Regions from separate parts of the Gemmiger sp. genome, predicted to be linked through region 1. Evidence: predicted binding sites of a transcription regulator. Region 1 holds the regulator's gene; each other region holds the start of a gene.

Region 1 (3,256 bases):
CGCCGTCGCCCATCTCGATGATGGAGACATCGAAGGTACCGCCGCCCAGGTCGTAGACCATGATCTTCTGGTCGGCTTCCTTATCGATGCCGTAGGCCAGAGAAGCAGCGGTCGGCTCGTTGATGATACGCTTGACGTTCAGGCCGGCAATGGTGCCTGCGTTCTTGGTGGCCTGACGCTGGCTGTCGTTGAAGTAGGCGGGGACGGTGATGACGGCCTCGGTGACAGGCTCGCCCAGGTAAGCTTCGGCGTCAGCCTTCAGCTTGCTCAGGATCATAGCGCTGATCTCTTCGGGGGTGTAGTCCTTGCCGCCGGCGTGGACCTTCTCGGCGGTGCCCATCTTACGCTTGATGGAGGAGATGGTATTCTCGGGGTTGGTGATGGCCTGACGCTTTGCGACCTGGCCGACCAGACGCTCGCCGGTCTTGGTGAAACCGACGACAGACGGGGTGGTGCGGGCGCCCTCGGCGTTCGCGATGACGACAGGCTCGCCGCCTTCCATAACAGCGACGCAGCTATTGGTAGTACCAAGGTCAATACCGATGATTTTGCTCATAATAAAAACTCCCTTCAAATTTGCTTTGAACAGTAGTGAATGTCAATTTATATGGAAACGAATCTTTTGATTCGGTTCGCCTTATTCTGCGACAACGACCATCGCGTGGCGGATGATCTTGTCACCGATCTTGTAGCCCTTCTGGAAAACCTGCGTGACGCTGCCGCTCTCCTGGCCCTCGGCGGCGGGGGCCTGCGAAACGGCGTTCATGAAGTTGGGGTCAAACGGCTGATTCAGCGCTTCGATTTCGGTGATGTTCAGCGTTTCCAGGGCCTTGGCGGCCTTGTCCAGCGTCATCATGACGCCCTTCTTGTAGTTCTCGTCGGTGCAGGCGGCGTTGGCAGCCATATCCAGCGTGTCCAGGATGCCCAAAATCTGGGTCACAGCGTGGGACACACCGTCGTTGAACTTCTGGTCGGCCTCGCGCTGGCTGCGCTTGCGGTAGTTATCATACTCGGCGGCGGTGCGCAGCAGCTGGTTTTTCAGCTCCTCGTTCTTTTTCTCCGCCTCGTCCAGCTTAGCCTGCAAGGCCGCTGTCTCGTGGTGGTGCTTACCCTCGTGCTTTGCCTCGGGCTTGTCGGCCTTGGGGGCCTCCTGCTCAGGGGCCTTGGCCTCGGTCTCAGGCACCTTGGTCTCTGCGGCGGGCGTCTGCTTGGTTTCTTTTTCGTGGCTCATTGCGGGTTTCCTTCTTTCCAATTATTGGCCCTGCCCGGCCATACTCTGCCCCAGCTTTGCGGCAAAGTAGTCGAGGATCGGCAGCAGCCGCTCATATTCCATGCGGGTGGAGCCGATGAGCGCCACCGAGCCTGTCAGCCCGCCGCCTGCCAGATACCGCTTGCTGACGATGCAGCAGCCCGGCATGGCCGGGTCCAGGTCGCAGCCCAGGGTGGCCGTAACGCGGCTTCCCTCGGGGCGGATCAGCTCGGTAGCGGCCTCGTTGTCGGAGAAAATCTCCAGCAGCGTGCCAAGGTTCTGGCGGACATCCGGCATCTTTGCCAGGTATTGTGCGCCTTCCAGGCAGGCCTGCGGGCCGGTGGTGACAAGCGCCTGCGCGGCCATGATCACGGGGCTGAGCCGCTCACCTGCGGCCAGCACCAGGCTGGCCATCAGCATGGGGCTGAGGTCCTGCGGGGCTACAAACGTAAGCCCCCGGTTGAGCAGCTGCGCGATGTTGGCGGCGTCGTCCCGGGACAGGCCGGTATCGACGCGGGCCACGCGGGTACGAACCCCGCCTGCGCTGGTGACTGCCAGCACCGCCGCGCTGTACCGCCCGACCTGCACAACCTCAAAGTGGGCGATGCAGAGATCCGGGGCCTGGGGCGTGGTGGCGGCAGCGGCGCAGCCAGTCAAATCAGCCAAACTGCGGGCTGCAGCGGGCACGAGCTTTTCCGGCTCGGCATCCATGGCGGCGAACAGGTCATCGATGTGGCGGCGGTCGGCATCCGGCAGGGCGCTGGCCTTCGGCGCATCGATCAGGTGGTCGAGGTAGTAGCGATAGCCTTGGGCACTGGGCACACGGCCCGCACTGGTGTGGGGCTGTTCCAGCAGGCCCAGCTTAGTCAGCGCCGCCATCTCGTTGCGCAGCGTTGCACTGGACAGTGCCATGTCAAAGTAGTTTGCCAGCAGGCCCGAACCGACCGGTTCGCCGCCGTTGGCATACAGGGCAACAATGGCTTCCAGTATACGCTGCTTGCGCGCGTCCATGGCCATGCTGCTCATCTCCTTTGGTTTGCTTTCGGTTTTGTTTAGCACTCTATATCTCTGAGTGCTAAGTTAATTATATTCCCGTTTTGCAAACTGTCAAGGGGTTTTTCCGATTTTTTTGTAAGTTTAACAGTTTCGTCACAATCACGGCAGAGTTCTTACCTATTATATATGTAGGGGCCGGTTATGCCCGGCCTGCACTTGTACGGAAAACGGTCGCTTGCGGGAAAGCTGAGGGCCGGGCATGCCCGGCCCCTACACGGCGGTGTGCATTCAGACACCCCGTCACTCCCCCATCCATCGCGCTAAAAACTCGGCGGCGGTGGCGGCGGCGCGGATGGTCTCGGGGTCGGGTACGGCATCCCGGCGCATACCCGGCAGCAGCACGCCGCCCTCAATATCGCCATGCACCAAAACCGGCGCGGCGCACAGCAGCCAACGGCTGCCCAACGCGACCCGGTGCAGCGGCTCTTCCGGTGCGGTGTACAGCTTGCGGCGGGCCAGCAGGGCGTCCAACTCAGGCGGCAGCGGCTCGCCCAGCAGCTCACTTCTGCCCGCCCCGGCGGCGGCCACGATCTTTTCCCGGTCACAGACAGCCACACCACAGCCCAGCCGCCGGGCCAGCACATCGGCGTAGGCGGCGGCCGGCTCGCCCAGCTCTGCCAGCGGCGAATACTTTTTAAAGACAACTTCCCCTTTGCCATCGGTAAAAATTTCCAGTGCGTCGCCCGAGTGGATGCGCTGGGTACGGCGTATCTCCTTCGGGATGACCACCCGGCCCAATTCATCGATGCGCCGCACAATTCCTGTCGCTCTCATACAGAATCCTCCCTGGTTTTTTATGGTAGTATCTGCGGTTTCATACAAAATATGTAAGGAGTTCCCTATGGATTTACTGCAAACCACCCTTTGCTATCTCGAAAAAGACGGCGCGTACCTGATGCTGCACCGCGTCAAAAAGAAAAACGACGTCAACCACGACAAGTGGGTCGGCGT
Region 2 (3,256 bases), on a different contig from region 1:
TTGCCGACGCCCGTGGGGCCGAGGAACAGGAAGCTGCCGATGGGGCGGTTCGGGTTGGCGATACCCGCGCGGGAACGCAGGATAGCGTCGGAAACCTTCTGCACAGCCTCGTCCTGGCCGATGACCCGCTGATGCAGCGTGTCCGGCAGGCGCAACAGCTTCTCGCGCTCGCCTTCGACGAGTTTCGACACCGGGATACCAGTCCAACGAGCCACGATGCGGGCGATTTCGTCGTCCGTCACACGGTCACGCAGCAGGCTCGATTCCTTCTTCTCCTCGGCGATTTTTTCTTCCTCTTCCAGCTGTTTTTGCAGGGTAGGCAACTTGCCGTACTGCAGCTCGCCGGCCTTGGCGTAATCACCGGTGCGGGTAGCCTTTTCGATTTCAGCCTTGGTGGACTCCACCTCGGCGCGCAGGCTCTGCACCTTATTGACGGCGTTCTTCTCGTTCTCCCACTGGGCTTTTTTGCTGTTGAAGCTGTCGCGCAGCTCGGCCATTTCCTTCTCCAGAGCGACCAGGCGCTGCTTAGACAGTTCGTCGGTTTCCTTCTTTAAAGAGGCTTCCTCGATTTGCAGCTGGGTGATACGATGGTTCATCTCATCCAGTTCAGCGGGCATGGAGTCCAGCTCCGTCTTGACCATGGCGCAGGCTTCATCCACCAGGTCAATGGCCTTATCGGGCAGGAAACGGTCGGTGATATAGCGGTCAGACAGGGTCGCAGCGGCAATCAGCGCGGCGTCCTGAATTTTGACGCCGTGGTAGACCTCGTAGCGTTCCTTCAGACCGCGCAGGATCGAAATGGTATCCTCGACGGTCGGCTCATTGACCATGACCGGCTGGAAACGACGTTCCAGCGCAGGGTCTTTCTCGATATACTCGCGGTACTCGTCCAGCGTGGTTGCACCGATGCAGTGCAGCTCGCCGCGGGCCAGCATGGGTTTGAGCAGGTTGCCCGCGTCCATCGCGCCGTCGGTCTTGCCTGCGCCGACGATGGTGTGCAGTTCATCGATGAAGAGGATGATCTTGCCCTCGGACTTCTTGACCTCGTTCAGAACGCTCTTCAGGCGTTCCTCAAACTCGCCGCGGTATTTTGCACCCGCGACCAGTGCGCCCATGTCCAGGCTGAACACGGTGCGGTCTTTCAGGTTCTCGGGCACATCGCCGCGCACGATACGCTGAGCAAGGCCCTCGGCAATGGCAGTCTTACCGACACCAGCCTCACCGATGAGGACGGGGTTGTTCTTGCGCTTACGGCTCAGGATGCGGATGACGTTGCGGATCTCGCTGTCACGGCCGATGACCGGGTCCAGTTTGTTAGCGCGAGCCATCTCCACAAGGTCCTGGCCGTACTTTTTCAGCGCGTTGTAGGTATCCTCCGGGTTATCACTCGTTACCCGCTGATTGCCACGCACCGTGCTGAGCGTCTGCATAAATTTCTCAGTCGTGATGCCAAAAGTCTTGAAAATTTCGCTGGCAGCCTTGCCCTGTCGCTGCAAAATTCCGAGGAAAACGTGTTCAACGCTGATATATTCATCCTTCATCTGCTTAGCTTGCTGCTCCGCAGCGTTGAGGGCACGGTCCAGGTCGCCGGAGATATAGATTTTCTCCGGGTCGCGGCCGGAGCCGGTCACGCGAGGCAGGGCCTCTACTTTCTGCAAAGCCGCATTGGCAAATGCATTTGCGTCCACACCAAGGGTTTGCAGCATCTGGGGGATCAGGCCGTCCTGCTGCTGGGCCAGCGCCGCCAGCAGGTGTTCCTGCTCGACCGCATTGTTGGAATATTCCACCGCGATGCGCTGTGCAGCCTGCAAAGCCTCGCGGGTTTTCTGTGTCATTTGTTCGATGTTCATAGTGCGTACCTCCTTAGTTGCAGATAGCGCATTGTATTGGCAGTCTAACTTATTAAGTGTTAAGTTTTTTCAGCTTACGAGTCTGCTTTCGCAAATTCTGCGTGTTTTATTTTCTTTAGCACTCTATCAGTTCGACTGCTAATATTGTAGCACATTCGCCCACCATGTCAATAGGAAAATTGCAAACAAATTGTGAAATTGCAGAGAAAATCAATGGAAAAAGCTGGATGAACAGTAGGAGGGCAGCGATAGTTAGATATTTTTCTAAATATCTATTGACAAAGGCAGCCGCAAGGTGTATAGTGGGGGCACAGACAGTTAGACGTTTATCTAATTGTCTGCAAGAAAGGAGCCGACATATTTGGGAGACGTTTTTAAAGCGCTGGCCGACCCGACGCGGCGGCGCATTTTAGAACTGCTGGCACAGGGCGATCTGACTGCCGGGGAGATCGCCGTACATTTTGATATGACAAAGCCGTCCGTCAGCCACCATCTGAACATTTTAAAAAGTGCGGCGCTTATTACCGATGAGCGCCGCGGCCAGAACATTGTGTACAGTGTGAATCTGACCGTATTTCAGGAATTGATGAAGTGGTTTTATGACTGCGGCCTTGTAAAGGGAGACGATAGCAATGAAAAAGAATAAGCTGTTCTGGATTTTAACCGTAATCTGCGTGCTGAATTTTGCCGCGCACCTGTACTTCTACCCCTCCCTGCCGGACATTGTGCCCACCCACTGGGGAGCCAGCGGGCAGGTCAACGGCTGGGGGCCGAAGTCCACCGTCCTGATTCTGGCCGCGCTGCCGTTTGCGATGTTGATTTTGTTTGAGGTCATCCGCAAAGTCGACCCCAAGCACCAGAATTTTGAGAAATTTGGCAAGGTGTGGAACCTGTTTGTGGTGCTGTTCACCGTGATGATGGCTATGTTCAGCTGGCTGAGTGAATTGGCTGTGTTCGGTAAGCTGCCGGACAGCAGCAACATCGTCAGCATTCTGGTCTGCGGCGGCATCGGCGTGTTGTTCATCATCATGGGGAACTTTATGCCGCAGGTCAAGCAGAACTACACCTTCGGTTGCCGCACGCCCTGGGCGCTGAACGACGCGCACAACTGGCAGCGCACCCAGCGCATGGGCGGGTATACCTTTATTGTAATGGGCATTGTGCTTCTGGTGCTTGCTTTCCTGGGCGGCCTGCTGGGCGACATTGCAACGCTGGCTGTGCTGCTGGTTGCTGTTTTAGGCGGCAGTGCGTGGATTTATTTGTACTCGTATTTGGTGTATGTTGGAAAGATGAAGTAAACTTGCCATGCAGGGGCCGGACATGCCGGCCCGGCCGTGTAAGGCAGACAGTTTCCCGTTAGGCTGCGGGCCGCACATATGCGGCCCCTACACCTCTGCCTTACGGTT
Region 3 (3,256 bases), on a different contig from region 1:
CATCTGTGTCGGCATGGCGGCCTCCATGGGCTCTTTCCTGCTGGCCAGCGGCACAAAGGGCAAGCGCTTTGCACTGCCCAACTCGGAAATCCTCATCCACCAGCCGCTCATCGGCGGACAGGGCATTTCCGGCCAGGCCACGGATATCAAAATTCACGCTGACCACATCGTGCGCATCCGTGAAAAGATGAACACGCTGCTCAGCCAGTACACCGGCCAGCCGCTGGAGACCATCACCCGCGATACCGAGCGCGACAACTATATGACCGCGCAGCAGGCGAAGGAGTACGGCCTGATCGACGATATCCTCTATAAACACTGATTCGGGGGAACAACATGGCAAATCAAACGTCCGGTAAGGACGGAAAAGGACGCGAGCTCGTCTGCAGCTTCTGCGGACGCTCTCAAAATGAGGTGGAGCAGCTGGTCATCGGCCCCGGTGTCAACATCTGCAAGGACTGCCTGGATATGTGCTGCAACGCCCTATATAAGGATGGCGAGCGCCCGGCCCCGCCGCGCGCCGGTATGCCGCCCCGGGATCGCCGCCGCAGTGCGCCGCAGCCCGGTGCCGACTACGACTATGACCCGCTGGAAAGCATCAACATCCTGACGCCTGCTGAGATCAAGGCAGGCCTTGACCAGTATGTCATCGGCCAGGATGCCGCCAAAAAGGTGCTGGCAGTCTCGGTCTACAACCACTATAAGCGCATTCTCTCCGGCCAGAACAGCGACGTCGAGCTGCAAAAATCCAACGTCCTGATGCTCGGCCCCTCCGGCACCGGCAAAACGCTGTTGGCCCAGACGCTGGCAAAGATGCTAAACGTGCCTTTTGCCATCGCCGACGCCACGACCCTGACCGAGGCCGGTTACGTTGGTGAGGACGTCGAGAACATCCTGCTTAAACTGATTCAGGCGGCGGATTTTGATATTCCCCGCGCTGAGATCGGCATTATCTATGTGGATGAGATCGACAAGATCACCCGCAAGAGCGAGAACCCCTCCATCACCCGCGACGTGGGCGGTGAGGGTGTGCAGCAGGCATTGCTGAAAATCGTCGAGGGCACGGTCAGCAATGTGCCGCCCAACGGCGGCCGCAAGCACCCGCAGCAGGAGTTCATCCAAATCAACACGAAGAACATCCTGTTTATCTGCGGCGGTGCGTTTGACGGGCTGGAAAAGCTCATCCAGAAGCGCACTGACAATGCTAGCATGGGCTTTGGCAGCCAGCTTCGCACGACGCTCGATAAGGACGAAACGCGCCAGAAACTGCTGAAAAACGTTGAGCCGGACGATCTGGTCAAGTTTGGCCTTATCCCAGAGCTTATCGGTCGTCTGCCGGTCGTGACCGTGCTGGATCCGCTGGACGAGGAAGCCCTTGTCCGCGTGCTGACCGAGCCGAAAAACAGCATTGTGCGCCAGTACAAGGAGCTGCTGCACCTGGATAACGCCGAGCTGGTCTTTACCGACGCGGCACTGCACGCCATCGCCAAAAAGACGGTGGAGCGCAAGAGCGGCGCACGCGGCCTGCGCAGCGTCGTCGAGGAACTGCTGATTCCGATTATGTACGACATTCCTTCCGACGCGACCATCACCAAGGTGACGATCGACGCCGACACGGTGGAGGGCGGCCAGCCCCACATCGAGCACGGCGCTATGCGCCCGCGCTACAAAAGTTTGACGGAACAGCAATAAAAACTACCTGCACCGGAGCCGAAACGCCCCGGTGCATTTTTGTTCACAAAAATTTTATATAGAAAACACTTGATTTTTTGCAGCAAAGTGGCTATTATATATTTAGCACTCAAAGAGACTGAGTGCTAAACTAAAAATATAAAGAGAAATCTTTTATAGGGAGGAACTTCCACTATGAAAATCAAACCTCTTGCAGATCGTGTTGTTATCAAACTGGTCGAAGAAGAAGAAACCACCAAGGGCGGCCTGATCCTGTCCGGCTCCGCCAAGGAGAAGCCCCAGGTTGCTGAAGTCATCGCTGTCGGCCCCGGCGGCAATGTGGACGGTAAGGAAGTCGAGATGATCGTCAAGGTCGGCGACAAGGTCCTGACCAGCAAGTACTCCGGCACCGAGGTCAAGGTCGACGGTGAGGAATGCACCATCGTCCGCCAGAGCGACATCCTCGCGGTTGTGGAATAATTTGATTTTTCAGTAATTTCTTTCAGATAAAAGGAGAGATTCATTATGGCTAAACAGATCAAGCAGGGCGAGGACGCCCGCAAGGCCCTTTGCGCTGGCATCGACCAGCTGGCCAACACCGTCAAGGTTACCCTCGGCCCCAAGGGCCGTAACGTCGTGCTGAGCAAGAAGTTCGGCAGCCCGCTCATCACAAACGATGGTGTCACCATCGCCAAGGAAATTGAGCTGAAGGACGAGTTCGAGAATATGGGCGCACAGCTCGTTCGCGAAGTCGCCACCAAGACCAACGATGCTGCTGGTGACGGCACCACTACCGCTACCGTTCTGGCTCAGGCTTTCGTCAACGAAGGCATGAAGAACGTTACCGCCGGTGCCAACCCCATGGACATCAAGCGCGGTATGCAGAAGGCCGTCTCTGCTGCGGTTGAGGCCGTCAAGGAGCACAGCCAGAAGGTCAACGGCAGCAAGGATATTGCTCGTGTCGGCACTGTTTCTGCCGGTGATGCTGAGATCGGTCAGCTGATTGCTGACGCGATGGAGAAGGTCACCGCCGATGGTGTCATCACCATCGAGGAGAACAAGACCACCGCCGAGACCTACACCGAGGTCGTTGAGGGCATGCAGTTCGACCGCGGCTATGTGACCCCTTACATGGTCACCGACACCGAGAAGATGGAGACCGTCTATGACGACTGCTCCGTCCTGATCACAGACAAGAAGATCAGCGTCTTCCAGGATGTGGTTCCCCTGCTCGAGCAGGTCATCCAGTCCGGCCGCAAGCTGCTCATCATTGCCGAGGATGTCGAGGGCGATGCCCTGTCCAACCTCATCATCAACCGTCTGCGCGGCGGCCTGAACGTCGTTGCCGTCAAGGCACCTGGCTTTGGCGATCGCCGCAAGGAGATGCTGCAGGATATCGCCACCCTGACCGGCGGCACTGTCATCAGCAGCGACCTAGGCTATGAGCTGAAGGATGCCACCATGCAGCTGCTGGGCCAGGCCCGCCAGGTCAAGGTCACCAAGGAGAACACCACCATCGTCGGCGGTGCCGGAGACAAGCAGGCTATCGCAGACCGCGTTGCCCAGATCCGCAGCCAGATCGCTG

Evidence for each region. Region 1 encodes HrcA, which represses chaperone genes, less so after heat shock. Its sites were predicted from a motif close to TGTTAGCACTCNNNNNNNNNGAGTGCTAACA; they were not measured.
Region 2: the regulator HrcA is predicted to act here: its motif matches at 1,964-1,994, upstream of clpB (ATP-dependent chaperone ClpB).
Region 3: the regulator HrcA is predicted to act here: its motif matches at 1,793-1,823, upstream of ACZO0A_RS08610 (co-chaperone GroES).

Annotation. Positions count from the first base shown of each region.
Region 1 covers NZ_DBMDDV010000031.1:22,186-25,441, forward strand. Annotated here, with positions in the region: gene dnaK (molecular chaperone DnaK) at 1-556, opposite strand, end outside; gene ACZO0A_RS10650 (nucleotide exchange factor GrpE) at 638-1,231, opposite strand; gene hrcA (heat-inducible transcriptional repressor HrcA) at 1,253-2,266, opposite strand; gene ACZO0A_RS10660 (stage V sporulation T C-terminal domain-containing protein) at 2,546-3,079, opposite strand; gene ACZO0A_RS10665 (NUDIX hydrolase) at 3,147-3,256, shown strand, end outside.
Region 2 covers NZ_DBMDDV010000033.1:13,663-16,918, forward strand. Annotated here, with positions in the region: gene clpB (ATP-dependent chaperone ClpB) at 1-1,850, opposite strand, end outside; gene ACZO0A_RS10935 (autorepressor SdpR family transcription factor) at 2,212-2,496, shown strand; gene ACZO0A_RS10940 (SdpI family protein) at 2,483-3,148, shown strand.
Region 3 covers NZ_DBMDDV010000021.1:13,790-17,045, reverse strand. Annotated here, with positions in the region: gene ACZO0A_RS08620 (ATP-dependent Clp protease proteolytic subunit) at 1-322, shown strand, start outside; gene clpX (ATP-dependent Clp protease ATP-binding subunit ClpX) at 337-1,692, shown strand; gene ACZO0A_RS08610 (co-chaperone GroES) at 1,867-2,151, shown strand; gene groL (chaperonin GroEL) at 2,197-3,256, shown strand, end outside.